DNA from 3 places in the Bradyrhizobium sp. SZCCHNRI3043 genome. Region 3 is predicted to be linked to each of the others. Evidence: predicted binding sites of a transcription regulator. Region 3 holds the regulator's gene; each other region holds the start of a gene.

Region 1 (10,195 bases), on a different contig from region 3:
TGGCGCGGGCGCGCCCCGGGGCCGTCATCCTCGAATACGAGACGCAATCCCTCTATTGCGCGGGGGAGCGGGTCGATACGGACCGCACCACTGACTTGATCCTCTCCGACCTGGAGCGGGCGCGGAATGCCTGGGATCGCGCCTATGGACCGGCGAGCCGCCGTACCACCCGCAGCGAGGCCGCGTGATGAATGCCGAGCTGGTATGGAGCACTTGGCGTCGCGTGTTGAGAGACGATGGTCTCGTCACATGGATCACCCGATCCGACGCCCGAACCGCAGATCCGGATGGCCTCTCCATGGAGGAGAGAGCGATCGTCACCGACTACGCGGGCACGCCGGAGGCCACGAACGCCAATATCGGCATGTACCGGCGCGGACTCGTCAGGAATGCGTTGGGGGCGCTCGATCTGGTGCCGCTGACACGCCGCCTTCTGAACATGAGCGGTCGCGACGTCGATATTGTGGCTGAGGATTTCGTCAGATCGACCGGCTATCCGGACGACGGACCGAATTTCTGGCGCTGTGCGGCCGGCTTCGTCGCCTATCTGACCAAGCTTCCGGAATTTGCGTCCCGCGCCCATCAGGACGTCATGGCGATTGATGACGCGACGATCGCCTTGGCGCGCAGGCTCGGCCGGTCGGCGCCGCCGGCGTGGCCCGTCGACGCGGCCCGCCACGCGGGCGTGGCGGCGCGCAGCGAGGGTGAGGCGGCTCGCGTCCGTCGCAATCCGGCTGCGGTCGTGGTTTCGTCATCCTGCGATCTCACGCCCTGGATCGAGGACCCGTTCGAGTTCGATCCGTCCGACGATCTCGAGGCCTCGTCGCGCCATTGGCTGGTGTATTTCCCGGGGCCCGAGCTGGCGCATGAATATGCCGAACTGTCGGAGCGGGGGGCCCGGGCGTTCGACCTGCTCGGCACGCCGCGGACCGTTGACGAGTTGGCTCTGGAGATGCGCGATCTCTCGCGTGACGACGTGCAGGCCGTGGTCGGATCGCTGATGGAATTGGGCGTCCTGACGAGCGGGGCGGACGGGCTAGCATCGGGAAACATCCTGACGATGGAGGGCTGCACCGACCGTTCAGTTCAGTCGCGCATCGAATGGGCGCCAGTCCCATGAGACCGCTTGAAAAGCCCTTGCGTTCTGCTCCCGACAGCCTTCCCGGCCGGCTGTCAGACGATGCCTTCGTCATGCTGGATCCGGCCGTCGAGGTGGTGGACGCTACAGTTTCGGGCCATCATTTGTTGAGCCACGGCCATTTCGATGCGGGGATGGTCGTGCCGCCCGGCGATGGTCTGCTCGATTTCGTGACGACGCTGATGCCGCGGCCGATCAGGCTCGCCGCGCTGCGGGCGCAATATGACGATCAAGGGATGATCGACAAGATGCTGGCGTCCCTGCACGGCCAGGGCTTCATGCATGTCACCTCGGCTGAAACGCCATCGGCGCAACAGCTCGCGCTTCTTCGGCGCAAGGCATGGCAGATGCGAGAGCCGATGCTGCGCCGATCCATTGTCGTCGATCTGGATACTCTGGAATCGATCGAGCAGCTGACCGAGCGCCTGAGCGCCGAGCCGCTTCCCCCGGAAGTTCTGCTGCGTTGCTCGAGGTTGTCGGACCATCGCAAATGCTTCGATCGACTGGCAAGGTTGCGGCAGGGCGGTGCATTGCGGATGCACCAGACGGTGGTGCAGACGTGCGATCTGGTCGCCGATCACCAATTGCGCCAGTCGCTGCTGCATCTCGGCGCGTCAGTGACTGTCGAGGACGTGGCCTGGCCCGTCCCCGATCGTCCGATCGCAGGGCTCGACGAGATCGTCCGGGCCTGCATTCCCGTGCATGTGCTGATGGCGCCGGATCAATCGATCTGCGACGAGGCGGCGCGAAGCCGGATGCTCGGCTGGGCAGCATCCAGGTTCATCTCCGGCCTCCGGCTCGTTCTGGACGTGCGGACGCTATGGCCGGATGGCGATGCCGGCGACGACGACTTTGCCCGCGTCTTCGACGCGCTGAGCATCATCGAGAACGAGTTCGGAGATGTTCTGATCGAGAACCTGCCGAGCGATGAGGTGCTGCTCGGAAACACGGCGACGAGTCTGCCGTCCGGTCCTGGTCTCGAACTCGCCGATCGTTTTCGGCGGTCATATCTGCGCTGGCGCCTGCCTCTGCTCAAGTCTTGCGAGAACGACAATAGCTGGAGCCAGACGCCCGAAGTCGAAGACAAGCTGGTCCGCGCCGGGGATGACCTGCTGCCCAATCATCCGGAGCTGCTGAAGCTCCAGCCCGGCAGCATCGTGGTCGACGTGTGCGGCGGCCTCGGTCGCGTTGCGAGGCGGCTTTCGCCCGCCGTCGGCAGGGACGGACTGGTCATCTCCATCGAGATGTTCCGCTGTCTGAGTGATCGGGCTCGTCGCTTCGCATGCGAACGGGACATCACCAATCTGCAATTTCGTCCCGGCCTCGCGCAGCGCATTCCGCTGCCCGACGCCACCGCCGACGCTGCCGTCAACGAGTGGACCGGCGGCATCTGGGAGCTCGGGATGGGACCCGTCATGGTCAGGGAAATGGCCAGGGTCGTCCGTCCCGGAGGCCGCATCGCGGCGACGCATCGGCTGGTCCAGCTGCAGCTGTCGGCCCTGGCGCAGCCCTGGGTGCAGTACGCCAGGATCTATGCCTGGATGCGCGAAGCCTTCGCGCAGCCGGAGCTGACGATCGTGACCGAGCGCATATGGGGGCAGATCGTGCCGTCGCTGGTGGGCGAGAACGCCACGCTGTGGCGCAAGCAATACATGCCGCGGCTGATCAATCCCTTCGACGTGACGTACAGACAGGACGAGAATCCGGATACGCGTGCCGACGTTTACCTGACGATCATTGCGCAACGAAATTGACGTTCGTTTTCATTGAGGTGATTGCTCGAGGTGCTCATATGCGATCGCAAGAAACCGCCTTCGAACGAGCCCGCGCGTCGTTGCATCGGCTTGGAATTCCGCTCGTCCTTCCCGCGCTCCACGCAGCCGGCGTGGGGATCAGCCGGACGGTCCTGGGCGGCTCGCATTCGGTGGCCATCTATCCGCCGATCAACTCGCTGACGCCGCTCGATCCGTCCTGCCTGGAGCGGGGGATCGACTGGAGCCGCGAGATCAGCCTCTACGTGCACATCGCGTTCTGCGAGACGCGCTGCACGTTCTGTCACTATACGGTCGAGCACTACGCCGGACGGAACAGCAAGTCCGCCACGGACGACGACAAGGTCGTTCGCTACCTCGATGCGCTCAAGCGCGAGCTGGCGGCCTGGGAGCCGCAGCTGCGCCGATCCGGAACGGTGGTGTCGTCGATCTATATCGGGGGCGGCACACCGCTCGTTCTCGATGAGGACGCACTGACGGATCTGATCGCGACGATCCGCGATACGTTCGACGTGCGGCCCGGCGCCGAGATCTGCATCGAGGGCAGCCCGCTCACGATCACCGCGCCCGAGGGAGAGCAGAAGCTGCGCTCTCTGAAGCAGCAGGGCGTCACGCGCCTCAGTTTCGGCGTGCAATCGTTCGACGATACCGTGCTCAAATATGCCGCGCGCGGCTACAAGCGGGACGTTCCACTTCTCGCGTGCTTGATCGTCGCCGACATCTTCGAGAACTGGAATCTCGACCTGATCCAGGGGTTGTACAAGGGGTCGCCGTCCGAGACCTGGAACAATTTGGCGATGGTCGCCGAGATCCGGCCTCCGCACCTCACCTGGTATCACGCTCGGTTTGCCGATCGCCCCCAGGGACACTGGCTCAAATCCGACCTGAAGCAGGCGAGCTTCGAGAGCGAGTTCGCGACCTTGTTCGGACGCATGCTGATCTGGCAGGAGATGGCGGCGCTCGGATATGACCTGACCGACGGCAACCGCTTCGTGCGCGCGCGCCGCTATGCCGACCCGTTCAAGACGATCCGGACCTCGCCATCACGGGATCTTCTCGGGATCGGTGCGGGCGCGTATTCGCATGTCAGTGCCGGGGCCGCGAAGAGCGGCTACGTCTTCCGCAATGTTCCCGACGTGCGCGCCTATGTCGAAACCGTCCTTGCTGGCAACAGTCCGATCACGGCGGGGCGCGCCGTCGACCGGCAGGAATTGCTGGCGACGTCCTATGCCACAGGGCTCCGGACCGGCCGGGTCGAGGATGCCGATCGCCGTGCCATGCGCGCCGACAACCGGGAGCTGTCCGCCCATTATGACAAGCTCGTTGCCAGGCTGAGCAGCGTCGGCGCCCTGGAAGCGTATCGCGACGGCGACGGCCATGCGGGGCTGCAGCTTTCGGAGCTCGGCCGGCTGTTCGAGGATGAGATGCTGTCGCTGTTCTTCAGTCCGGCCGTCAAGGACGCGTTGTCGCCGAAAGTGACGGAGCGCGCGCTTCAATACGGTTAGATCGGGAGTTTCAACACGTCGTCGACCAGGGAGGAAACGTCATGGTTGTGTCCGGGCAAGCAACCCTCGAGCGGGACAACGCGACCGGTGACGGCATCCGCGCCGCGCGTGCCGGCTGGAGCTTCGGCGGCGACACGCCTCAGCACTTCGATCTCCACGTCGCGAGGTCGGTTCCGAACTACGAAGCCGGCCACAAGCTGGTCGAGCAGATCAGCGATTTCTTCGTGAAGCGGGATTCCGTCGCCTATGAAATCGGAACGTCGACGGGGACGCTGCTGCGGCAACTCGCCAAGCGCCATCCGCACGGCACGCGCTGGATCGGCATCGATACCGAGCGGGCTATGATCGATTACGCGCGGGCGCACAGCAGGGATGTGGCGAACGTGGAATACCTGGCGGCCGATGCCTGCGAGGTCGGCTACGAGGCGAGCGACTTCATCGTGTCGTACTACACCGTGCAGTTCGTGCCGCCGCGCTATCGCCAGACCCTGATCGATGCGATCTATCGGTCGCTCAATTGGGGAGGCGCGTTCCTGTTCTTCGAGAAGGTCAGGGCGCCGGACGCGCGGTTCCAGGACATCATGACGTCGGTCTATATCGACTACAAGCTCGACAACGGCTACTCGCCGGACGAGGTGCTGGGCAAGGCCAGCAGCCTCAAGGGCGTGCTGGAACCGTTCTCGACCCAGGGCAATCTCGACATGCTGCGGCGGGCCGGGTTCGTGGACACGATGACGATCTACAAGCATGTCTGCTTCGAGGGCTTCCTGGCGATCAAGTAAGGGCCGGTTGGGGGCAGCCTCACGCCGCGTGCGCGGCGCGCTTGATCGCGGCGGCGGCGATCTTCAGGTCTTCGACGAAGCGCTCATACTCCCGCGCCTTGGCGTCGGCATCCGGCAGCCGCAGCAGGTAGGACGGGTGCACCGTCACCATCGCCTTGGGGCCGTCTGCGAGGTCGACGACATGGCCGCGGCTCTTGTTGACCGGCGTGATCTTGCCGAGCACGGACTGCGCCGCGGTGGCGCCCAGCGCCACGACCAGGGCCGGACGCACGGTGGCGAGCTCGCGCTCGTACCATTGCCGGCAGGCCTTGATCTCCGGCGTGTTCGGCTTCTGGTGCAGCCGGATCTTGCCGCGGGGCACGAACTTGAAGTGCTTCACCGCATTGGTGACGTAGACCTTGCTGCGGTCGATGCCGGCCTCGGCCAGCGCGCGGTCGAGCATCTGGCCGGCGGGACCGACGAAGGGATGGCCGGTGAGGTCCTCCTTGTCGCCGGGCTGCTCGCCGACCAGCATCAGCGGCGCATGCGCGGGGCCTTCGCCGAACACGGTTTGCGTGGCGTCCTTCCACAGCGGGCAGGCGCGGCAGCCGGCGGCTTCTTCACGCAAGGTCTCGAGATCGGTGGACTCGACATCACGTGAGGTCTCAGCAGCATGCGCGTGTGTGGTTGGCTTGCGGGTCATCTCGCTCTCCTCGACGCGTTTCTGCGGCTTGTGCGGTGAGGTGCCGGGCTCGGCGATCATCTCCGTGGTGCGCCGGGAGGCGGCCGCGATCAGCGGCTGGATGAGCTTCGCCTCGGGCAGGTTCTGCCAGTATTTCTTCGGCATCTCCTTTTCCATCGCCTTCACTTTCAGCCGTGCCGGATTGAAAATGCTGGCGTAATAGCGCAGCCACACCTCCTCGAGCCGGTCTTCGGATGGCGCGTCAGCCTTGCTCACACCGGGCGTGAAGCTGACGCGGCTGCCGTCCCAATGCGCACAGAGTTCGGGCGTCAGGATCGACCACGGCATGTCGGCGAAGCGGCGGGCGAAGAACGGCGCGGCGCGTTCGACGATGTGGTGCTCCGGCTCGAACCAGGCGACGTAGCGCGTCTCGCGCTCGCGGCCGACCTCGCGGAAGCGGACGAAGGCATGCATCTTGTGGACGTCGCGGCGCACCGCTCGCGCCAGCGCGTTGGCCTGCGCGACGTCGGGATCGGTCGCGATCTCCATCAGGTCGTGATTGGTCCTGAGACGCCACAGCAGCCGATAGAGCAGGGTGAAGCGGTTGGGGTCACTGTGCAGGATCGCGCTCTCCGCGAGCTCCATGAAGCTCGCCGGCACCGAGAACGCGCCCTCCGGCACCTCCGGCAGCGTCGTCTCGGCTTCATCGTCGAACAGATCGGCCTCCGCGCCCTTGACGCGCCAGCTCACCTCGGCCGGCTTGACGTCGTTCATCGCCAGCGCCCGCGCTGCCCGGCGCCAGCCGTCGAAATCAGTGTCGTTGTCGAGGGTTACGACGTGCATTTCTCTCCTCACGTCATTGCGAGCGAAGCGACGCAATCCAGACTTCTCGTGCGGCCCTGGATCGCTTCGCTGCGCTCGCGATGACGGCTTCCGTTAGAATCCAAATCCCAGCTGCTGCGGTTTCGGCCGCAGCCGGGCCGCCAGCGCGGCGCCGTCGAGCAGGGACGGCTGTGGCCGGTGGTCGGAGAGAACGATGAACGGCAGCGCCTTGTTCCTGATGACGTTGAGCTGGGCCAGATCCGCAAAGCGGATCGTGGTGGTGCGGCGGGTCGCGAGGATGCGCTCCACCGTGCGGGTGCCGAAGCCGGGCACGCGCAACAGCTCCTCGCGGCTTGCTGTGTTGATGTCGAGCGGGAAGCGGTCGCGGTGGCGCAGCGCCCAGGCGAGCTTGGGGTCGATGTCGAGCGGCAGCATGCCTTCGCCTTCCTCGACGATTTCATCGGCGTCGAAGCCGTAGAACCGCATCAGCCAGTCGGCCTGGTACAGCCGGTGCTCGCGCACCAAGGGCGGCGCCTGCAGCGGCAGCGCGCGGCTTGCATCGGGGATCGGGCTGAAGGCGGAGTAATAGACGCGCTTGAGCTTGTAGGCGCCGTAGAGATTGGCCGAGGTCGACAGGATGACGCGGTCGTTGGCGTCGTCGGCGCCGACGATCATCTGCGTGCTCTGGCCTGCAGGGGCAAAGCGCGGCGGCCGCGCCTTCCGCACCGTCTTCTTGGCTTCCACCGTCTCGTCGAGCTTGAGCCGGAGACGGCCCATGGTGCGGCGGATGGCGCGCTGGTCCTTCTCCGGCGCCAGCCTGGTGAGGCTCGCCTCCAGCGGCGTCTCGATGTTGATGCTGAGCCGGTCGGCATAGCGGCCGGCCTCGGCGATCAGCGCCTCGTCAGCCTCCGGAATCGTCTTCAGATGAATGTAGCCGCGGAAGCGATGCTCCTCGCGCAATTTGCGCGCGACCGAGACGACCTGCTCCATGGTGTAGTCCGGGCTGCGGATGATGCCGGACGACAGGAACAGACCCTCGATGTAGTTGCGGCGATAGAAATCGATGGTGAGCTTCACCACCTCGTCGACCGTGAAGCGCGCGCGCGGCACGTTGGAGGAGGCGCGGTTGACGCAATACAGGCAGTCGTAGTTGCAGGCGTTTGTCAGCAGAACCTTGAGCAGCGAGATGCAGCGGCCGTCCGGCGCATAGGAGTGGCAGATGCCCATGCCGGGCGCGGTCGAGCCGAGACCCTTGCCGTCGCGGGAATCCCGCATCTCGGTACCGCTGGAGGCGCAGGAGGCGTCGTACTTGGCGGCATCGGCCAGGATCTCCAGCTTGCGGAGCAGCTCCATACCTTTGAATCCCTTTGATTCCATTCGCTGAATCACATCCGGGGCAATCCCGATTGACTCTCTCGAAGGCGTTAGCTTTATATTAGAACGTATCATGAACAAAGAGGGCCGTCGTGGGTTCAACTGCAACAACGGCAGCGCCCGCACGATGGATGGAAGAGGAGCGGCGACGGATGACCGGCGCACGCATGGATACGCTCGCGCGTCTGCGCGGCCGCATTGCCCGTCTCGAGGCGGGAGATGGCGCACATGACCTGCGCCGGGTCGCGCTCGGCCATGACGAGGCCGACGCCGTGCTGCAGGGCGGCCTGGCCACCGGCGCGCTGCATGAGGTGTTCGCCGAGACCGGCCGTCAGGCGACGGCAGCGACAGGCTTCCTGTGCGGGCTCGCGGCGCGCGTCGCGGCGCGCCGGCCGCTGATCTGGATCCGGCAGGATTTCGCCGAGCGCGAGATGGGCGCGCTGTCGATGAGCGGGCTCGCCGAGCTTGGCCTCGACCCGCGCCGCATCGTGATCGTGCGGGCGCCAGATCTCGATCACGGCTTGCGCACCGCGGCCGACGCGCTCGCCTGCGATGCGCTGGGCGGGGTGATGCTGGAGGTGTGGGGCGAGACGCAAAAGCTCGATCTCGTCGCCAGCCGCAAGCTGACCCTGGCGGCACAGGAGTCCGGCGTGACCGCGCTCGTGTTGCGCATTGCAGCCACACCCGAACCTTCGACCGCCGAGACGCGCTGGATCGTCCGCACCGCGCCGTCGCTACCCTCGGCGCCCTGGATGGCCTGGGGCGCGCCGCGTCTCGACGCCGAGCTCATTCGCAACCGTCACGGCCAGACCGGACGATGGATCATGGAGTGGAGCCCCGATGCGTGCCGTTTCAGCGAACCGGCGGCGGATCCTCAGCCTGTGGCTGCCGCGCCTGCCCATCGATCGGATCAAGCGAAACTGCTCCGCCGATCGGCGTGACGACCTGCCGCAGGTCGTCGTCATCAAGGACGCCAATGCGCTCTTGATCCATGCGCTGGACGAGGCGGCGGCGTGCCATGGCGTCAGCCTCGGCCAGCCGCTGGCGAACGCCCGCGCGGTCTGTCCCGACCTCGTCGTCCACGAGGCCGACCTCGCGGCTGACGCCAAGATGCTCGAAGGCATCGCCGACTGGTGCGACCGCTTCACGCCGCTGGTCGCGCTGGATCCGCCGCATGGGCTTTCGCTCGACATCACCGGCTGCGTGCATCTGTTCGGCGGCGAAGCCAAACTGATGCGGTCGCTCTGCGATGCGCTGACCGCGCACGGTCTCACCGTGTCGGCAGCGATCGCCTCCAACGCCGTGTGTGCGCGCACGCTGAACCGGCAGGTGCATGGCCGCATCGTGCCTGACGGCGAGGAGGCGGCCGCGGTGGCGCCGCTGCCGGTGGCAGCCCTTGGCGGCAGCGAGGCGATCACGCTCGGCCTGCGCCGCGCCGGCTTGAAGACGATCGGCGACGTCGCGTCGCGCGGCCGCAACGAGATCACGGCGCGGTTCGGTGTCGCCTTCACCCGCGTGCTGGCCCAGGCGCTGGGCGAGGCCGATGCGCCGATCAGCCCGCGCAAAGTCCCGCCGGACTACATCGTCGACAAGCGCTTCGCCGAGCCGGTCGCGACCGATACGGTGATCGCGGCCAGTCTCTCCAGTCTCGCCGCGATGCTGGTGGCGGCGATGGCACAGCAGGGCAAGGGCGCGCGGCGGCTCGAGGCCTGCTTCTTCCGCACCGACGGCCTGGTGCGCGTCATCGCGGTCGACACCGGCCAGCCGGTCACCGAGGCCGCAATCATCGACCGTCTGTTCCGCGAGCGGCTCGACGCCCTGAATGATCCGCTCGATCCCGGCTTCGGCTTCGACATGATCCGGCTGTCGGCGAGTCGCAGCGAGATCGTGGTGCAGCAGCAGCGCGATCTCGACGTCCATGTCCACGACAATGACGAGCTGTCGGCGCTGATCGACCGCATCGCCGCGCGCATCGGCGGCAAGCGTGTGGTCGTGCATCTGCCGGTCGACACCCACATCCCGGAGCGGGCAGCGCTGCCGTTACGGGCGCAGCAGCATCTCGCCGTCGCCACGGTGGCCGATTGGCCGGAGCGCAGCGAAGGCGAGCCGCCGCTGCGCCCGTTGCGGCTGTTCGCGCAGCC
Region 2 (10,195 bases), on a different contig from region 3:
CCCGAAGACCACCTTGTGCATGATCCGTCCGGGCAGCAGCGTGAACACTCCGGCAATCACGAGGGCACCGGAAAACAGCGTGATCATGGCCCGGCGATGGGCCGCCACCCGATGGCGGTGCGCAGCCCACACCGCAAGCGGCAGCACGGCCAACGTGTAGAGCGACAGCAGGTGGATCGGGCTCCATGGCCCGACCAGCCGGATGGTGTGGATCCAGAACGAGCTGGCTGCAACGGCCGCCATGAGCGCGACCCAGACCCAGCCGATCGTTCGATGCGGCAAGGTCCCCTTCGGGGCCGCGAACTGGACGAGTCCCAGCGCAAACGCCGTCATCGCGGCGACGGCGTGCAGCAGGACGGCGGGTTCGGCGGCGAGCAGCGGTGCGAAGCTCATGCAACACCCCCGTGGTCAGACGGCAGCGGCCTGAACGTCGTGCGGCCGCCCCTGCGCCTCAGAACGGAATGTCGTCGTCCATGTCGCTGTTGCGTCCGCCACCGCCGGCCGAAGCGACCGCGCGGCGCGGCGGCGCCATCGACGGACCGCTGCTGCCGAAATCGCCGCCACCCATGTCATCGGAGAAGCTGCCGCCACCGCCGCCGCCCCGGCCATCGAGCATCGTCAAGGTCGAGTTGAAGCCCTGCAGAACGACCTCGGTCGAGTACTTCTCGACACCGCTCTGGTCGGTCCATTTGCGGGTCTGCAGCGCGCCCTCGATGTAAACCTTGGCGCCCTTCTTCAGATACTGCTCGGCGACCTTGCAAAGGCCCTCGTTGAAGATCACCACGCGGTGCCACTCGGTCTTTTCCTTGCGCTCGCCGGTCGCCTTGTCGCGCCACGTTTCCGACGTCGCAATGCTCAGATTGGCGATCGGCCGCCCATCCTGCGTACGCCGGATCTCGGGGTCCTTGCCAAGATTGCCGACCAGAATCACCTTGTTCACACTACCCGCCATCACCACTCTCCCGCGGTTCTCGATCATCGGACCGGCCGTCCACACCGGCCTCACGGCGTCCGGTGGCTAACCCTTCCTCTCGCGGCGGACCCTATACGGTTGCCGCGCGGTCCACCCGCCCTGTCCATTGCTTATCCACATATAGCAGGCGGAAGGCCATTGTTCCAGTTTTGTTCGCGCGCATATGTCTACAACCGTGCGTCGAGTTCCGCGGAACTCGATGGAACCGCAACTTCTCGCAATGGAACCCGCAAAAAGTTCCCTTATTCACGGAAAAGGGATTAACTTTCATCAAGTTAGCTCGCCGCACTTCCTCCTCGGCTGTGGCTTTTGGGAGACGGTATCCAGGGTTGAATAGCGTATATTTCTGGACGGATTGGGGCCGCAAGCGTGGTCGCACCAACTTCACAGAAGTGCGTCTCCGGGGACCAATTGGAGACGCCCAACGCGGGAGACTTGGGATGAAAAGAATTTTTCTCGGAGCTGTCAGCTTAATGGTTTTGGGGGCGCTGACGCCGGCGGGAGCCGCCGATCTCGCCGCCCGCCCGTACACGAAGGCCCCGGTGGTGGCGCCGGCGCCACTTCCGACCTGGGCCGGTTTCTATCTCGGTCTGCAGGGCGGCGGCGGCTGGGGCCGAAGCAACGAGACCTTCTTCGGAGCGCCCAATACGGCGATCTTTGCCGGCACTCAGAACTATAACACCAGCGGCGGCTTCATCGGCGGTGTGGTCGGCTACAACTGGCAGGTCGACAACATCGTGTTCGGTCTCGAGGGCGACTATCACTGGGCCGACATCAACGGCCGGTCGGGCGTCATCAACGCCGGTCTCGGCGATACCTACTTCACCAGGCTGCGCGGCTTCGGCGACATCAAGGGCCGCCTCGGCTGGGCTGCGGGTCCGGCGCTGTTCTTTGTCAGCGGCGGCGCTGCCGTCGGCGATCTCCAACACCGCTACGACGCAGCGCTCAATGGCGGCGCGGCGAATAGCTTCGCTCAGAATAACTGGCGCTGGGGTTGGACGATCGGTGCCGGCGCCGAGTACATGTTCGCGCCGAACTGGTCGGCCAAGGTCGAATACAACTATCTCGACTTCGGCAAGAGCTCGATTCAGTACAGCGCGGTTCCGGCCAATCGCTCCGAGTGGAGCGACACCGTGCACACCGTCAAGGCCGGCATCTCCTATCACTTCAGCGGCCCGATCGTGTCGCGCTACTGATTGCACGCGCAAATCGAATGTGTCGAAAGGCCGGCTTCGCGCCGGCCTTTTTTGTGTGCCAGAACCGGTACTTGCTGGGCCGTTGTGTCATTTGGGTGACGGCTTTTTACGACGGAAGGGGCTATCAAGGTCCGGCGGGTGGGCGTTGGTGAGAGTGTACGTGCGGGCGTCGGACTTGGTTTGGGGAATGCGATGAGAAGGCTGTTGCTGGGGGCGACAACTTCGCTGGCGCTGGGGATTGCGCCGGCCATCGCTGCCGACTTGCCCGCGCGCACCTTCACCAAAGCGCCTGCGATGATCACGACGATCTATGATTGGAGTGGCTTCTATATCGGCCTGAATGCCGGTGGCGCATCGGCCCGCACCTGCTGGACCAACAAGGTCAGCTTCGCCGGCGTGGCCGCAACCAACGCGGAAGGCTGCCATGATGCGACCGGCGCGCTGGCTGGCGGCCAGATCGGCTATCGCTGGCAGGCCGGCGGCTGGGTGTTCGGCGTCGAAGGCCAGGGAAACTGGGCCAACCTCAAGGGCAGCAACACCAGCCAGTTCGTCCCGCCCGTGACCAACCAGACCAAGATCAATGGGATCGGCTTGCTCACCGGCCAGATCGGCTATTCCTGGAACAACGTGCTCTGGTACGTGAAGGGCGGCGCCGCGGTTGCGGGTGAGAAGTACAACGGCCTGTCCACGGCAACCGGCGGTGTGCTCGACCAGTCCAGCGCCACGCGGTGGGGGGCGGCTGTCGGCACCGGCGTCGAGGTCGGCTTCGCCAAGAACTGGTCGGTCGCAGCCGAATACGAGCACCTGTTCATGGGCAACCGCACCCTCGGCTTCTCGGGCGTTCCCGGTGGAGCCGCGGGCCGGACCGATGCGGTCGGCCAGGACGTCGACATGGCGACGGTCCGCGTGAACTATCGCTGGGGCGGCCCCGTCGTATCCAAGCACTGACTTTTCCAAGCGCTGACCCTCGAGGACTGGCAGTCGAGGGTCTGACGCGCCAAGCGCTCACCCGCGCCTCGGGACAGCTCTGCGATCTGCACGACCGGTCGCGATCTTTACCAGCGCTTAAGTACGTTCGGCACATCCCGCCCCGCGCCTGCTCCCGATCACGAGTTTAGAAAGCAGTCTCTCCTACAACCAGCAACAGGCCACCTTCGCGTGGGCCCGGATCGGAGGGATCCGGAGCGTGGTGTATTGGGACTGGGGAGAGACGAATGCAGAAGACGACCTTGATCTTGACCGCAAGCGCCGCGGCGCTGGGACTGACGCCGGCCTCAGCGGCCGACTTCGCGACGCGCCCTTACAGCAAGGCGCCGCCGCCGGCCTATGTCACGCCGCTGCCGAACTGGGCCGGGTTCTACCTCGGCGTCAATGGCGGCGCCGATTGGAGCCACAACTGCTGGACGCTCAATCGCGTCGGCGGCGTGCCGGTCGTGCCGACCCAGTCCGAAGGCTGCCACAATGCCTCGAGCGGCCTCATCGGCGGCCAGGTCGGCTATCGCTGGCAGGCGGCGAGCTGGGTGTTCGGCGTCGAGGCCCAGGGCAACTGGACCGACCTGAAGTCGTCCAATGCGAGCACGGCGGCGCTGGCTGCGGGCATCACCAACAACACCAAGACCGATGCGATCGGCCTGTTCACCGGCCAGGTCGGCTACGCCTGGGGCAACGTGCTCTGGTACGTGAAGGGCGGCGCCGCCGTCACCCACAACAAATACACCGGCACGGCGAATGCGGCTGCGCCCTTCCCGGTCGGCACGCTGCTGGATTCCGCCAGTGAGACCCGCTGGGGCGGCACCGTCGGCACGGGCGTCGAGTTCGGCTTCGCGCCGAACTGGTCGGTCGCCGTCGAGTACGACCACCTGTTCATGGGCTCGCGCGACATCAGCTTCCCGGCCACCGCAACCGTGCTGTCGCGCGTCGATACCATCAAGCAGGACATCGACATGGCGACAGTCCGGGTGAACTATCGATTCGGGGCGCCGATGGGCACGCGCTACTGAAAAAAGCCGCCGCTCGCACGCATTCGGAAAGGCCGGCCCTCGCGCCGGCCTTTTTCGTGTCAACAGCCCGGCAGCGTCGCGGCGTTTTTGTGCTAAATATATGATTTATAACGCTTTTTCGTTTCTGTGGCGGGCGCGTTACAGCCTCGCCGGGATGCCCTGTGTATGACTTGCCCATCGCTTGTCATTCCAACCTCCCGGGGGAGAATTTGATGAAGAAGTTGTTTGTGATCACGACGGCGCTCGTCGGCATCGCAACGGCCACGTCCGCTTCGGCGGCCGACATGGCGGCACGTCCCTATACGAAGGCGCCGCCGATGGTCGCGCAGATCCTGAGCTGGTCGGGCCTCTACGCCGGCATCCAGGGCGGCGGCGGCTGGGGCACCAGCAAGGAGACCTTCCTCGGCCGCTTCAATGCGCCGGGCTTCCTGGGCACCCAGAACTACAACACCAATGGCGGCTTCGTCGGCGGCGTGGTCGGCTACAACTGGCAGGTCGACAACGTCGTGTTCGGCCTCGAAGGCGACTATCACTGGGCCGACATCAACGGCCGCTCCGCCGTGGTCAATGCCGGCCTCGGCGACACCTTCTTCACCAAGCTGACCAGCTTCGGCGACATCAAGGGCCGCCTCGGCTATGCCGCAGGCCCCGCCCTGTTCTTCGTCAGCGGCGGCGCCGCGGTGGGCCAGTTGCAGCATCGCTATGACGGCGTCCCCGGCAACGTCTTCAGCCAGAACACCACCCGCTGGGGCTACACGGTCGGCGCCGGCGCCGAGTATATGTTCGCGCCGAACTGGTCGGCCAAGCTCGAGTACAACTATCTCGACTTCGGCAAGAGCGCGATCCAGTACAGCGCTTTCGCAACCAACCGCTCCGAGTGGAAGGACACCGTCCACACCGTCAAGGCCGGCCTCAGCTACCATTTCGGCGGCCCGGTCATCGCCAAGTACTGACACCTGCAACCGACAGGTTCCGAGAAAGGCCGGCGAAAGCCGGCCTTTTTTGTTGCCCTGATGCCACCTTGCCGGCTCGCCACACCCGGAACCAAGCAGTTGAGTGACATAGGCTTTCTGGAACTTGCCCGTAAAAACGCGGTTTGGCCGCGAGTGTGTCTTCAGGGTGACGGTAATCCGTACGGAACCGGGCTATAGGAACCTCGTCAACTTGAACGGGTGAGTCTGTTTCGTGCGTAAAACTCTCGGTGCGATGCGGACTGCTAGGAATTAACTGGAGACTGGAATGAAGAAGATCCTGCTCGCGACCGTGGCCCTGGCCGCCCTGGCCGCTCCCGCTGCCGCCGCTGATCTTGCCGCGCGCCCGACCTATACCAAGGCGCCGGTTGCCGCGCCTGTGCTGACCTGGACCGGCTTCTACATCGGTGCCATGGGCGGCTATGCCAACGAGGATGCTGACTTCGCGGCCATGAAGGGCGGCTTCGCTGGCGGCACCGTCGGCTACAACTGGCAGCAGGGTGCTGTCGTGTTCGGCCTCGAGGCCGACGCCGCTTGGGCCGACATCAACGCAAACGTTGGCGCGCTCGGTGTCAACGCCGAATCCAAGATCCGTGACTGGGGCACCGTCCGCGGCCGCATCGGCTACGCCTTCGGCCCGACCCTGCTGTACGCGACCGGTGGTTACGCCTGGGCTGACAACCGCATCTCGCTGACGGCTCCGGGCTTCGCCGCTTCGGACAGCAAGATCCACTCCGGCTGGACCGTCGGCGCTGGCGTCGAGTACATGTTCGCCCCGAACTGGTCGCTGAAGGGCGAATACCTCTACAAGAGCTTCGGTGGCGAGAGCTACACCTTCACCGGCCTCGGCACGCTCGCGACCGGCACGCTCAACGTGCATTCCGGTCAGGTCGGCATCAACTACCACTTCTAAGTCTTCGCCTCCGGGCCAACGCACACAGCCTCCGCTCTGCCAGAGCGGAGGCTTTTTCTTTGCGGGATCGCGCACAAGGCAGGACGGAACCGGCAGCCTCCTGCCATTCGCTGCCATTCCCTGAGCGCATTGTTGATGATTCGCTGACGGCACTGGAAATCCAGCCCCGTTCTTCCTACGTTCCGACGATACCTTTTCCCTCTGGCGTCCGATGGCCGGCTTCCGGCGAACGCGCCTGCAACGATGGCGCGACTCTGCGCCGTGGGACGATCGTCATGGATGAAGTGCTCAAGGCCAAGCAGCGCGCGCAAGCCAACCAGTCGAGCCTGCGGGCGATCACGATCCGCGGCGCCCGCGAGCACAACCTCAAGAACATCGACGTCGAGATCCCGCGCGACAGGCTCGTGGTCTTCACCGGCCTGTCCGGTTCCGGCAAGTCCTCGCTCGCCTTCGATACGATCTATGCCGAGGGCCAGCGCCGCTACGTCGAATCGCTGTCGGCCTATGCCCGCCAGTTCCTGGAGATGATGCAGAAGCCTGATGTCGACCAGATCGACGGCCTGTCGCCGGCGATCTCGATCGAGCAGAAGACGACATCGAAGAACCCGCGCTCCACCGTCGGCACGGTCACCGAGATCTACGACTACATGCGGCTGCTCTGGGCGCGCGTCGGCGTGCCCTATTCGCCGGCCACCGGCCTGCCGATCGAGAGCCAGACCGTGTCGCAGATGGTCGACCGCGTGCTGGCGCTGCCCGAGGGCACCCGCCTCTATCTGCTGGCGCCGGTCGTGCGCGGACGCAAGGGCGAGTACAAGAAGGAGCTGGCAGAATATCTCAAGAAGGGCTTTCAGCGCGTCAAGATCGACGGCACCTTCCATGAGCTCGCCGAGGTGCCCACGCTCGACAAGAAGTTCCCGCACGACATCGACGTCGTCGTCGACCGCATCGTGGTGCGCCCCGACATCGGCCAGCGCCTCGCGGAGAGTTTCGAGACCGCGCTGAAGCTCGCGGAGGGACTCGCCGTGATCGAGTTCGCCGACGCGCCCGCCTCCGCCGCCCCGGCCGAGGAGAAGAAGAAGACCGCCAAGATCCATGACAAGAGCGGGCCCGAGCGCATCCTGTTCTCGGAGAAGTTCGCCTGCCCAGTCTCCGGTTTCACCATTCCCGAGATCGAGCCGCGGCTGTTCTCGTTCAACAATCCCTACGGCGCCTGCCCGGAATGCGGCGGCCTCGGTGTCGAGCAGCACGTCGATGCTGATCTCGTCATCCCCGACAAGGACGTCACCCTGCGCAAGGGCGCGATCGCCCCCTGGGCCAAGTCGTCCTCGCCCTATTACCTGCAGACGCTGACAGCGCTCGGCAAGTTCTACAAGTTCACGCTCGACACCAAGTGGAAGGACCTGCCGAAGAAGACGCAGAACGCGCTGCTGCACGGCTCCGGCGACGACGAGATCAAGTTCACCTATGAGGACGGCGTCCGCGCCTACGACACCAAGAAGCCGTTCGAGGGCGTCATCACCAATATCGAGCGCCGCTTCCGCGAGACCGAGAGCGAATGGGCGCGCGAGGAGCTCGGCAAGTACTTCAACGACGTGCCCTGCGCCGGCTGCAACGGCTTCCGGCTGAAGCCCGAGGCGCTGTGCGTCAAGGTCGCCGGCAAGCACATCGGCGAGATCTCCGAGCTCAGCGTCAGGGCTGCCGGCGAATGGTTCGCCGAGGTGCCGAAGGTCCTGAACGCGCAGCAGACCGAGATCGCCACCCGCATCCTCAAGGAGATCCGCGACCGCCTGACCTTCCTGCTCGACGTCGGCTTGAACTATCTGACCTTGGCGCGCTCCTCCGGCACCTTGTCGGGCGGCGAGAGCCAGCGCATCCGCCTGGCGTCGCAGATCGGCTCGGGCCTGACCGGCGTGCTCTACGTGCTCGACGAGCCCTCGATCGGCCTGCACCAGCGCGACAACGCCCGCCTGCTCGACACGCTGAAGCGGCTGCGCGACCTCGGCAACACCGTGATCGTGGTCGAGCATGACGAGGATGCCATTCGCCTCGCCGACTACGTGCTCGACATCGGCCCCGGCGCCGGCACCCATGGCGGCAACATCGTCGCCGAGGGCACGCCGGCCGAGATCATGCGCAATCCGGCGTCGCTGACCGGCAAATATCTCACCGGCGAGCTCGAGGTCGAGGTGCCCGAGCGGCGGCCACCGAACCATCGCCGCACCATCAAGGTCGTCAACGCCCGCGGCAATAACTTAAAGAACGTGTCGGCCGAGATCCCGCTCGGCCTGTTCACCGCCATCACCGGCGTCTCCGGCGGCGGCAAGTCGACGCTTCTCATCGACACGCTCTACAAGGCGATCGCGCGCAAGCTCAACGGCGCCAACGAGGCGGCCGCGCCGCACGACCGCATCGAAGGGCTGGAGCACATCGACAAGATCATCGACATCGACCAGTCGCCGATCGGCCGCACCCCGCGCTCCAATCCCGCGACCTATACCGGCGCATTCACGCCGATCCGCGAATGGTTCGCCGGCCTGCCGGAATCCAAGGCACGCGGCTATGAGCCCGGCCGCTTCTCCTTCAACGTCAAGGGCGGCCGCTGCGAGGCCTGCCAGGGCGACGGCGTCATCAAGATCGAGATGCACTTTTTGCCCGACGTCTACGTCACCTGCGACGTCTGCAAGGGCAAGCGCTACAACCGCGAGACGCTCGACGTGCTGTTCAAGGGCAAGTCGATCGCCGACGTGCTCGACATGACCGTCGAGGAAGCCGCCGAATTCTTCAAGGCGGTGCCGCGCGTGCGCGACACGTTCGAGACGCTGCGCCGCGTCGGCCTCGACTACATCCATGTCGGCCAGCAGGCCACCACGCTCTCCGGCGGCGAGGCCCAGCGCGTCAAGCTCGCCAAGGAGCTGTCCAAGCGCGCCACGGGCCGCACGCTCTACATCCTCGACGAGCCCACGACCGGCCTGCACTTCCACGACGTCAAGAAGCTGCTGGAGGTGCTGCACGAGCTGGTCGCGCAGGGCAATTCGGTGGTGGTGATCGAGCACAATCTCGAGGTCATCAAGACCGCTGACTGGGTGATCGATCTCGGCCCCGAAGGCGGCGACGGCGGCGGCGAGATCGTCGCCTGGGGCCCGCCGGAGGACATCGTCAAGGCGCCGCGCAGCTACACCGGACAATTCCTAAAGCCGGTGCTGGAGAAGTCAGCCAAGCCGAAGAAGCGCAGCCGCGGCGCAGCCAGCGAGGCTGCGGAGTAGTTGCCCTCAATTCCCTTGTATCGATCGTCATTGCGAGCGAAGTGAAGCAATCCAGGGCCGCGTACGCGATTCTGGATTGCATCGCGCTCCTCGCAATGACGCATGTGGTCGATACCGGTTCATCACAGCAAAGCCCGCCGCTCTCTGCAGAGCGGCGGGCTTGATGTTTCTGCAACGAACTCAGATTACCACTGGCGATAATATCCGCTGCGCGTGCCGTTGTTGTTGCCGCCCGGGCCGACGTCGCCCTGGGTCGAGCTCGGGGTCGGATGGTTGGTGCCGTTGTAGCCGGTGCCCCAGCCAGGGCCGTCATACGGGCCCGGCGCGACCGCGACGTAGCCTTCCTGATAGACCGGCCCCGGCGCCCAGGCGAAGGAATCGCGGTAGGCGTAGGTGCTGGTGACCTGGCCACCATAGCCGTAGCCGCCCGGGCCGTATTCGCCGGCCGAGGCCGCAGCGGTGCCAGCCACGAGCGTGACGGCGGTCAGCGCGGCGAATCCAAACGTGCGCGTCATGAACTTGCTCCTTCGTTCCTAATTCTCGGAGAGCAAACGATATCGATCCATCCAAGGTTCCGCCGGTCCCCACAACAATCGTGCGACACAACGCGACGCTCACCTTCGCGCGACCTCGTGATCCAATGGCTTCGTGACATCGCCCGACACGTGCAGCGAACCCGTCCGACACAACAAACCCGCTGCTCTTGTCGAGCGGCGGGTTTGATCGCCTAACGTCTAACGCGAGATGGCGGCTACCACTGCCGGTAGACACCGGTCAGCGTGCCGTTGTTGTTGCCGGACGGACCGACATCGCCCTGGGTCGAGCCAGGGGTCGGATGGTTGGTGCCGTTGTAGCCGTGGCCCCAGGCCGTTGTACCCC
Region 3 (10,195 bases):
CGCTGCAGCTCGATCGTGATGCAGCATCGGTCTGGCTGCGGAACATGGTGGCGGACATCCTGCACACGACCGAGCGAGCAGCCTGTCGCGCGGCTGCGGGATAGAACGCGGGGCGGGAGCTAATCGGAACGGCGCATCGGCCAACGCCTTGGCACCGCGGTCGACCTTCTGCGCACTGATTGCAAGGTTTCTCGCGCGATCGTGAGGCAGCGGCCCGGACGCGGCCCACATCAGACGATCAGAAGGCAGGAAGCGGCCTGAGCCCTTGGCCGAGCCGTGCGCGTTCGGTTAGAAGGCGACTCATTCGATCTGCCGTCTCCGTCCGAAGGAACTCTCATGGCCCTGATGCCGGTGTCCGATGCGTTGTCCGCCGTGCTCGCCGGCGCCGAGCCGCTGGCCGAGGAGCTGGTGACGCTGGACGAGGCGTTTCACCGCATCCTGGCGCGGGACCTCGCGGCGCTGCGGACGCAGCCGCCCGAGGCGATGTCGGCGATGGACGGCTACGCCGTGCGCGCGGCGGACGCAGCCCAGGCCAAGGTGCGGCTGAGGGTGATCGGCGAGGTCGCGGCGGGGCGGCCGTTCGATCGCGTGGTCGGACCCGGCGAGGCGGCGCGCATCTTCACTGGTGGCGTTGTCCCTGAGGGCGCCGACGCGGTGGTGATCCAGGAGGACACGATCGCCGAAGATGGCCATGTCGTGATCAACGAGGCGGCCATCAAGGGCCGGCACATTCGGCCCGCGGGCGTCGACTTCCACCAGGGCATGGTGCTGCTGAAGGCGGGCCGCCGGCTCAGCGACCGCGACCTGTCGCTGGCGGCCAGCATGAATCATCCGGCACTGCCGGTGCGGCGCCGGCCGAAGGTGGCGCTGCTCGCCACCGGCGACGAGCTGGTGATGCCGGGCTCGACGCCCGGCCCGGGCCAGATCGTCTATTCCAACGGCTACGCCCTGCGGGCGCTGGTGCGCAGCGAGGGCGCGACACCGATCGATCTCGGCACCGCCGCGGATACGATGGAGGCCACGATCGCCGGGATCCGGCGGGCGCGCGAGGCCAAGGCCGACATCCTGATCACGACCGGCGGCGCCTCGGTCGGCGATCACGACCTGGTCAAGAAGGCGCTCGAAGCCGAGGGCGTCGAGATGGCGTTCTGGAAGATCGCGATGCGGCCGGGCAAGCCGATGATGCACGGACGGCTCGGCGACATGAGGGTGATCGGACTGCCCGGCAATCCGGTGTCGTCCTATGTCTGCGCCATCCTGTTCCTGGTGCCGCTGATTCGGCGGCTGCTCGGCCGCGACGAAGCTCGCATGCCACGCGAGACCGCCCTGCTCGGCCGCGAGCTGGGGGCCAACGATTCGCGCGAGGACTATCTTCGGGCGCGGCTCGAGGAGCGCGCCGACGGCACCCTGATCGCAACGCCGGTGACCCAGCAGGATTCGTCGCTGCTCGGCAATCTCGCGCTCTCGCAGGCGCTGGTGATCCGGCGGGCGTTTGCGCCGAAGGCCGCCGCCGGCAGCCCGTGCGAGATCCTGCGCCTGCCGAGCTAGGCCGTTTCCCCCGGCAAAGCCCGGCCCGTTCACTACAATTTAAGGATTGCGGAACACACATCGAACATATAGTGTCCGTTCATGATTTGTTTTTAGTATGTTGCGGGCGACGCGATGATGGTCCGACTCCAAGGCGCTCTCAGCCGGTTTGTGCTCAAGGCGCAGCTCCTGGACTCGGACGACAACAAACTGGGGACCAGGTCGAGATGCTGACGCGCAAACAGTACGAACTTCTGCGGTTCATCAACGAGCGGCTCAAGGAAGCCGGCGTGCCGCCGTCCTTCGACGAGATGAAGGATGCGCTCGATCTGCGCTCGAAGTCCGGCATTCATCGCCTGATCACGGCGCTCGAGGAGCGCGGCTTCATCCGCCGGCTGCCCAACCGCGCCCGCGCGATCGAGGTGATCAAGCTGCCCGAGCTGTCACAGGCCGCCAACAACCGCCGCGGCTTCACCCCATCGGTGATCGAGGGCAATCTCGGCAAGGTGCGCACCAGCACTCCCGCGCTGGACGATGGCGAGCGCCCCGTTGCGGTGCCGGTGATGGGCCGCATCGCCGCCGGTACCCCGATCGAGGCGCTACAGACGCGCAGCCACACCATCAGCGTGCCCGCCGACATGCTCGGCAACGGCGATCACTATGCGCTCGAGGTGCGCGGCGACTCCATGGTCGATGCCGGCATCCTCGACGGCGACATGGCGCTGATCCAGCGCAACGAGACCGCCGACACCGGCGACATCGTGGTAGCGCTGATCGACGATGAGGAAGCGACGTTGAAGCGCTTCCGCCGCCGCGGCGCATCGATCGCGCTGGAGCCGGCCAACACCGCCTACGAGGTCCGCATCCTGCCGCCGAACCGGGTGAAGATCCAAGGCAAGCTGGTCGGGCTGTATCGCAAGTACTGATCGCGGACGCGATCGGTCGATCGGCGACGGGCGCACGCGCTTCGCCGCCGATCGAAATTGGTCACACGCGAATGCACCTCAGGATGTGCAGCGCGGCATGCTCAAACGCTTGTGATCGCCCGCGGGCGCACGCGGTGCAGATCAGCGCAGAATTGCCGTGAAGCGCGCGCTAACATCACCATCGATGTCCACTCTGATAGAGGCCTGCGCCTGTCCGGGGGGAGCGTGGGTCGGCTATCTCTCAACGAGGAGCGATCCGATGTGTGACTACAGCCTCCATGCGGTTGCGTCCCGTCCCGCCAAGGTCGGCGAGACGTTGATCTCGATGACCTTCCGCGGCACCGCCACCCGCGGCTTCGCCCTCGAGAGCGAGCCGACCGTCGCCGTCTGCATGCTGCCCGGCACCGAGTTGGCATTTGTCGAGGACGTCCGCTACGACAGCCGCTGGCTCTGGACCCGGACGATCCGCGAGCGCGTCGCGAAGTTCAACAGCATCGAGACGCACATCCCCGATCGCCATCACGACGCGATCGAATTCGCCGACGGCCGCCACGTGCTGGTGACCCAGCTCTGCGAGGGCCAGCGCGTCACCGTGCTACAATTGCCGGTCAGCAAGCAGCCGGCCGAGCGCCGCCCGGGCATGGCGGAGGACGTTCCGGCTTCGCAGGCCACACCGATTCGCCGCATCAGCATCACCTGAGCGCCTGCGCGTCCGCATTTCTCTCGGTCATGAGCGAGCTTTCGGCCGGGGGAGATTTGGTTTCTGCAAGCGCAAGGTCCTTTCGGGCGAACCTCACGCTCCGGCATCGCATCGAATAGGAACGACATCCCTCGGCCGGCATTGTGTGCCGGGGGAGCTTGCCGCCGCGGTCAACAAGATCGATTGGAACAAGGCCGACCGGATCACCGAGCCCGGCCGCTACATGCTTGCGTTCGGATGGCTAACGGTCACGGTTGATGACATCGCCGTCTGGCAACGATATCCGGGCGCTGCGTTCACGCTGGTCGAAGGTCCCTCGCTGTTCGATGGACCCGACGACACCGAGTATCATCTCAGCACGTTGTATCATCTCAGCACGTTCGAGCTGTCCGGCGCTCAATCCTGCTCGCCCTGCTCCGTCTCCGGCGGCGTCGCGTCCTGAAGCCGCGACACCGGCGCACGCGGCGTCAGCGTCGTGTCGAACTCGCCGGCCTCGGCGGGCGCCGGCCACCACGGGCGGTCGGTGCCGCCGGCGCGCACCGGCGTGACGGAGAAGCCGGTGCCCCGCTGCACCAGCATCAAGGCGCCCTGCTGCTGCAGGCGCTGGCGATCGATGACGGCCGCCGCGCAGGATGACGGCGCGGCGCGCGCGGTGACGATCAGCGCGGCACGGGCGCAATCATCGTCGAGCGCCTCGGCGCGCAGGGTCAAGGCGGCGAATCGGCCGTCGACCATCGCGACCACGCAGCCCGCCTCGTCGCAGGAGACGCCATCGGCGAGCGATGAATCCGCCGGCAGCCGGGCATCGGCGTCGGCCGCGAGCCACTCCTTGGTGGCGAACACGTCCTTGCCGGTGCGCATCACATGCAGGCGTCCGTCACGACCGCGCACCGCCACCGCACGCCCATCGCCGGCGATCAGGACATCGGGCAGCGGCGTCGTGGCGGCCCACGCGGTGGCCACCACGAGCCCGACGGCACCCGACCAGCGCAGCGGTGTGCGCAGCAGGCCGATCAGGATGACGCCGAGGCTGGCCAGGATCAGCGGACCGATGCCGAAGCCCGGGATGCGCCCGACCGCGCCAGGCAGCGCCGCCACCCAGCGCGTCACCGCGATCATCCAGTCGATGCCGAGGCCCATCAGCGTCCACCAGGGACCGTCGAGCCCGAACGGCGCCGCCAGCAGGCCGAGCAGTCCGGCGGGCATCACCAGCACCGAAACCACCGGCATCGCCGCGAGATTGGCGAGCACGCCATAGGGCGTGACGCGATGGAAGTGGAACGCGGCATAGGGCGTGGTCGCAAGCCCCGCGATCAGCGAGGCCAGCAGCAGCATCGCGAGCTCGCGGCCGCCCCACAGCGCGATGCGCTGCGTCGTGGAGCTGTCCGGCGTCGCAAACAGTTTGGGCAGGCCGAACTGCACCAGCGCGACCAGGCCGAGCGTCGCCGCGAACGACATCTGGAAGCTCGGATGCACCAGCGCTTCGGGTGCCGCGATCAGCACGATCATCGCCGCGACCGCGAGCGTGCGGAAGGTGACGGCGCGGCGATCGACCATGACCGCGATCAGCACCACGGCCGTCATGAAGAACGATCTCTGCGTCGCGACCTCCGCGCCCGACAGCAGCAGGTAGAACGCCGCCGCGACCAGCGCCGCCGCGGCCGCCCATTTCTTGATCGGATGGCTCACGGTCAGACCTGGGATCAGCGCCAGCAGCGCGCGCACGGCGAAGAACACGACGCCGGCGACGACGGCCATGTGATAGCCTGAGATCGACAGCACGTGGCCGAGGCCGGAGACGAACATCGCATCGTTGACATCGGGCGTGATGGCGTCGCGCCGGCCGGTCAGCAGCGCGGTGGCGATGGCGCGCTCATCGTCCGTCAGACGGGCGCGGATGCGTGCGTCGATCGCATCGCGCAGGCCCTGCATGGCCGCCGCATAGCCCAGGCCGAAGCCGGCGGCCTGCGGCGGCGTCGCCGTCGTGATCGCGCCCATCACGAAGCCGGAGGCGCCGATGCCCTGGAAGAACATGTCGCGCGCGAAGTCGTAGGATCCCGGCCGCACCGGGGCCATCGGCGGCAGCAGCCGCGCCTTGAGCTGCACGAAGCTGCCGACCTCGGGCGCCGTGCCCTTACGCACCGCGAGCCGCACGCGCGCGAGGCTGATGCTGCTGCGCTGGCTCTCCATCGCGGCGACGCGCAGCACGATCCGATCGCTGCGTTCGCGGATGTCGCGCGCCTCGACGAAGCCGGACAGCGCCACCGAATACAACGGCCGCGCCAGCACCGGATGTGCGACACGCGCGGTCTTGATGGTCGCCGCGGCAAAGCCGCACGCTGCAGCTGCGATCATCACGGCAACCGGAAACATCCGATGCCGCCGCATCATGATGGCGACGATGCAGAGCAGCGCCGCGGTGGTGGCGGCGATCCAGAGCACCGGCTCGTGATCGGCGGTGAAGTACAGCGCGATGCCGGCCCCGAACGCCACCGGCACCCAGGGCAGCAGCCGGCCCGCCCCGGCCTCCTCGACCGCCCAGCTCTTCAGGCGGGCGGCGAATGCCGACGACGCGCCGGACCCGATCGCGGGCCAGCCGCCGGCCAGCGCGCCGCGCGGCGGCCAGACATCGGCCATCGCGCCCGCGATCCCGCGACGCCCTCCCGGCGGCCTGACCGGCTCCGCCATTGCCCACACCACCCGTTACTTCACGGGCATGGAGGCTAGCGAAACCACGGGGAATCCGACTAGCGGAACGGAACGAGAATCCAATCCCGGTGCCGGGAACGTCATTGGAACTTTCGGCACCGCACGGGCTTATGCGGGTATGGACCACCATGACAATGACGATCCCTTTGCCGACCTCGCGCTCGACACGGCGATCCACCTGCGCTGGACGTTGCGGGACATCAAGGCCCACCGGCTCACGCTCTCCCCCGTCGCCGACGATGATCTCTCGCTCCTCGCGGAGCGCGGCCTGGTGGAGGTCAGCGATGGCGTGCCAACGCTGACCGAGGCCGGCCTCGCAGCGATCAATTGAGCTGCGGCTGCGGTCCCCATCTCATCCCTTCGCGACCTCCTTCGCAAAGGTGTCGCGCAGGCCGATGGTGCGGTTGAACACGAGCTTGTCGGGCGTCGAATCCGGATCGCGGACGAAGTAGCCCTGGCGCTCGAATTGCATCGGCGCGTCCGAATTGCTCTCGGCGATCGCCGGCTCGATGCGCGCGTCGGTCAGGACCTCGAGCGAGTTGGGATTGAGATCGGCGGTGAAGTCGGCCGCATTGGGGCTCGGATTGGCGAACAGCTGGTTGTAGAGGCGGATCTCGGCGGTCAGCGACTGCGCAGCGGGCAGCCAGTGCATCGTCGCCTTGACCTTGCGTCCATCCGGCGCGTTGCCGCCCTTGGTCGCGGGATCATAGGTGCAACGCAGCTCGACGATCTCGCCGGCGTCGTTCTTGATGACGTCGCGGCACTTGATGAAATAGGCGTAGCGCAGCCGCACCTCGTTGCCCGGCGACAGCCGGAAGAACTTCTTCGGCGGGTTCTCCATGAAGTCGTCCTGCTCGATATAGAGCTCGCGGCCGAAGGCGATCCTGCGCGTGCCGGCTGCGGGATCGTCGGGGTGGTTGATCGCATCGAGCTCCTCGACCTGGCCTTCCGGATAATTCTCGATCACTACCTTCAGCGGCCGCAGCACGGCCATCCGACGCAGCGCCGTGCGGTTCAGCTCCTCACGAATGCAGAATTCGAGCATGCCGACGTCGACGATGCTGTTGGCCTTGGCGATGCCGATGCGCTTGATGAACTCGCGCACCGCAGCCGGCGGCACGCCGCGCCGCTTCAGGCCGGCGATGGTCGGCATGCGTGGATCGTTCCAGCCTGAGACATGGCCGTCCTGCACCAGCCGCGTCAGCACGCGCTTCGACAGCAGCGTGTAGGTCAGGTTGAGCCGCGCGAACTCGTACTGGTGCGGATGCGACGGCACCGGCAGCTTGTCCAGGAACCAATCGTAGAGCGGCCGGTGGTCCTCGAACTCGAGCGTGCAGATCGAGTGCGTCACGCCCTCGATCGCGTCCGACTGCCCGTGGGCGTAGTCGTAGCTCGGATAGATCTTCCAGGCGTCGCCGGTGCGCGGGTGATGGGCGTGCATGATCCGGTACAGCACGGGGTCGCGCAGGTTGATGTTGCCGGCGGCCATGTCGATCTTGGCGCGCAGCACGCGCGCGCCGTTCGGGAATTCGCCGGCCTTCATGCGCCGGAACAGGTCGAGATTCTCCTCGACCGTGCGGTCGCGGAACGGGCTGTTCTTGCCGGGCTCGGTGAGCGTGCCGCGCGACAGGCGGATCTCCTCCTGCGACTGGTCGTCGACATAGGCGAGCCCGGCCTTGATCAGCCCTTCCGCCCAATCGTAGAGCCGCTCGAAATAATCCGAAGCGAAGAACAGGTTGTCGCCCCAGTCATAGCCGAGCCAGCGCACGTCGGCCTGGATGGAATCGATATATTCCTGCTCTTCCTTGGTCGGATTGGTGTCATCGAAGCGCAGATTGCAGCGGCCGCCGAACTCCTGGGCAATGCCGAAGTTGAGACCGATCGACTTGGCATGGCCGATATGCAGGTAGCCGTTCGGCTCCGGCGGGAACCGGGTGACGATCGTCTTGTGCCTGCCGCTGTCGAGATCGGCCTGGACGATGTCGCGGATGAAGTCGCGCCCTGCCTCTGCCGTCGTCGCCGTGTCTGTCGTCGTGGTCATCAAGAATATCCTGCTCCGGAATTTGGCAGCCTATCTGCCAAATCCGCTTCCCCCAAGGAAGGCTTTAGTTATGCGATAGGCCTGCTATACACCCCCCGCCCTTCATAGCCCCTGCCTGGATTTCGTGCTGCCGCCCATGACCTCCCCGATCGTCACGCGCTTTGCCCCCTCCCCGACCGGCTTTCTCCACATCGGAGGCGCCCGGACGGCCCTGTTCAACTGGCTGTATGCGCGGGGCCGCGGCGGCAAGATGCTGCTGCGGATCGAGGACACCGACCGTGAGCGCTCGACCACGGCGGCCATCGACGCCATCCTGGACGGCCTGAAATGGCTCGAGCTCGATTGGGACGGCGAGGTCATCTACCAATATAGCCGCGCCGCGCGCCATCGCGAGGTCGCCGAACAACTGCTCGCCAGCGGCATGGCGTATCGCTGCTATGCCACCGCCGAGGAGCTGGCCGCGATGCGCGAAAAGGCGCGCGCGGAAGGCCGCACCCGGCTCTACGACGGCATGTGGCGCGACCGCGATCCAAAGGAGGCGCCCGAAGGCGTCAAGCCGACGATCCGGCTGCGCGCGCCGCTGACCGGCGAGACCGTGATCGAGGATCAGGTCCAGGGCCGCGTGGTCTGGCAGAACGAGAACCTCGACGACCTCGTGCTGCTGCGAGGCGATGGCAATCCGACCTACATGCTGGCGGTGGTCGTGGACGACCACGACATGGGCGTCACCCACGTCATCCGCGGCGACGACCATCTGATCAACGCCGCGCGCCAGAAGCAGATCTACGATGCGCTCGGCTGGACGGTGCCGTCGATGTCGCACATCCCGCTGATTCACGGGCCGGACGGCTCGAAGCTGTCGAAGCGCCACGGTGCGCTCGGCGTCGACGCCTACCGTGCGATGGGATATCTGCCGTCGGCACTGCGCAATTACCTGGTGCGGCTCGGCTGGAGCCATGGCGACCAGGAGATCTTTTCGACCGAGGAGATGATCAAGGCGTTCGACCTGCCGGCGATCGGCCGCTCGGCGGCGCGGTTCGACTTCGCCAAGCTCGAGAACCTCAACGGCCACTATATCCGCCACAGCGACGATGCGGCGCTGGTGCGCCAGTTCGAGGACGTGCTGAATTACGTGCCGAACGGCGCGGCTCTCAAGGCCAAGCTCAACGACGCCACGCGCGCGCAGCTCACCCAGGCGATGCCCAGCCTCAAGGAGCGCGCCAAGACGCTCTTGGAGCTGATCGACGGCGCCGCCTTCATCTTTGCCGACCGGCCGCTTCCGATCGACGCCAAGGCCGCCGCCCTGCTGACGCCGGACAGCCGTGCCTTGATCGGCCGGCTGCATGAGGCGCTGGCCGCTGTCGAGTCCTGGAGCGGACCGGCCACGGAAGCCGCGCTGCGTGCGTTTGCTGAAGCCAACAATCTCAAGCTGGGCGCGGTGGCGCAGCCGCTGCGCGCGGCGCTCACCGGCCGAACCACCTCACCCGGTATTTTCGACGTTCTGGCGATCCTGGGGCGTGATGAATCCTTGGGCCGTCTGGAGGACCAGACCACCTCATAAGGTCGCATTGCTCCCCATCTTGCAGCGCACAGGGCAATACGATACGCATTTGCGCGGCACCCACTGGTTTTCCCGGCTCGGACATTCTTCATACGTTGCGGCGGGCTCGTTGACGGATGTTAGGGCCGAAGGACACTAGTAAGTATAAGATTCCAGTACGGTTTCGGATTTGACCCTCGCTTAAGCTGTTGGCAGCGACAGTGACGCGAATGTCAAAGCCACCGCACTAGATAAAGTCCACCTGCCCTGCCATCTCTCAAAAAGAACAAGGGCCAAGCCTAACGATCTCATCGGGGACAAACGATGGACGCAAAATCCGCAAGCAAGACCGCGACCCTCACCGTCGGCAACAAGAATTTCGATCTTCCGATCCTGAGCGGCACCGTGGGTCCCGACGTCATCGACATCGGCAAGCTCTACGCCCAGACCGGGATGTTCACCTATGACCCGGGCTTCACCTCGACCGGCAGCTGCCAGTCCAAGATCACCTATATCGACGGCGACGCCGGCGTCCTGGAATACCGCGGCTACCCGATCGAGCAGCTCGCCGAGAAGGGCGACTTCCTGGAAACCTGCTATCTGCTGCTGTACGGGGAGCTTCCGACCAAGGCCCAGAAGCAGGATTTCGACTATCGCGTGACCCATCACACGATGGTGCACGAGCAGATGTCGCGCTTCTTCCACGGCTTCCGCCGTGACGCGCATCCGATGGCGGTCATGGTCGCTTCGGT

What was found. The regulator LexA, encoded in region 3, represses DNA repair genes until DNA is damaged. The targets are predictions, from matches to a motif close to TGTTCNNNNTGTGTTCNG.
Region 1: the regulator LexA is predicted to act here: its motif matches at 8,117-8,134, upstream of QX124_RS20100 (DNA repair protein).
Region 2: the regulator LexA is predicted to act here: its motif matches at 6,221-6,238, upstream of uvrA (excinuclease ABC subunit UvrA).

What each region holds. Positions count from the first base shown of each region.
Region 1 covers NZ_JAUHID010000010.1:22,110-32,304, reverse strand. The annotation lists gene QX124_RS20140 (DUF692 family multinuclear iron-containing protein) at 1-188, shown strand, start outside; gene QX124_RS20135 (hypothetical protein) at 299-1,120, shown strand; gene QX124_RS20130 (hypothetical protein) at 1,174-1,371, opposite strand; gene QX124_RS20125 (class I SAM-dependent methyltransferase) at 1,375-2,892, shown strand; gene QX124_RS20120 (radical SAM protein) at 3,063-4,415, shown strand; gene QX124_RS20115 (methyltransferase domain-containing protein) at 4,457-5,197, shown strand; gene QX124_RS20110 (UdgX family uracil-DNA binding protein) at 5,217-6,701, opposite strand; gene QX124_RS20105 (putative DNA modification/repair radical SAM protein) at 6,795-8,033, opposite strand; gene QX124_RS20100 (DNA repair protein) at 8,207-8,995, shown strand; gene QX124_RS20095 (DNA polymerase Y family protein) at 8,895-10,195, shown strand, end outside.
Region 2 covers NZ_JAUHID010000005.1:318,791-328,985, forward strand. The annotation lists gene QX124_RS14350 (DUF2306 domain-containing protein) at 1-393, opposite strand, end outside; gene QX124_RS14355 (single-stranded DNA-binding protein) at 452-952, opposite strand; gene QX124_RS14360 (outer membrane protein) at 1,414-2,169, shown strand; gene QX124_RS14365 (outer membrane protein) at 2,362-3,117, shown strand; gene QX124_RS14370 (outer membrane protein) at 3,384-4,169, shown strand; gene QX124_RS14375 (outer membrane protein) at 4,382-5,122, shown strand; gene QX124_RS14380 (porin family protein) at 5,409-6,053, shown strand; gene uvrA (excinuclease ABC subunit UvrA) at 6,329-9,316, shown strand; gene QX124_RS14390 (hypothetical protein) at 9,502-9,831, opposite strand; gene QX124_RS14395 (hypothetical protein) at 10,068-10,195, opposite strand, start outside.
Region 3 covers NZ_JAUHID010000014.1:33,520-43,714, forward strand. The annotation lists gene QX124_RS23535 (LysR family transcriptional regulator) at 1-104, shown strand, start outside; gene glp (gephyrin-like molybdotransferase Glp) at 337-1,548, shown strand; gene lexA (transcriptional repressor LexA) at 1,755-2,453, shown strand; gene QX124_RS23550 (hypothetical protein) at 2,713-3,153, shown strand; gene QX124_RS23555 (hypothetical protein) at 3,377-3,595, shown strand; gene QX124_RS23560 (ComEC/Rec2 family competence protein) at 3,550-5,841, opposite strand; gene QX124_RS23565 (hypothetical protein) at 5,981-6,193, shown strand; gene QX124_RS23570 (glutamine--tRNA ligase/YqeY domain fusion protein) at 6,215-7,903, opposite strand; gene gltX (glutamate--tRNA ligase) at 8,040-9,464, shown strand; gene gltA (citrate synthase) at 9,768-10,195, shown strand, end outside.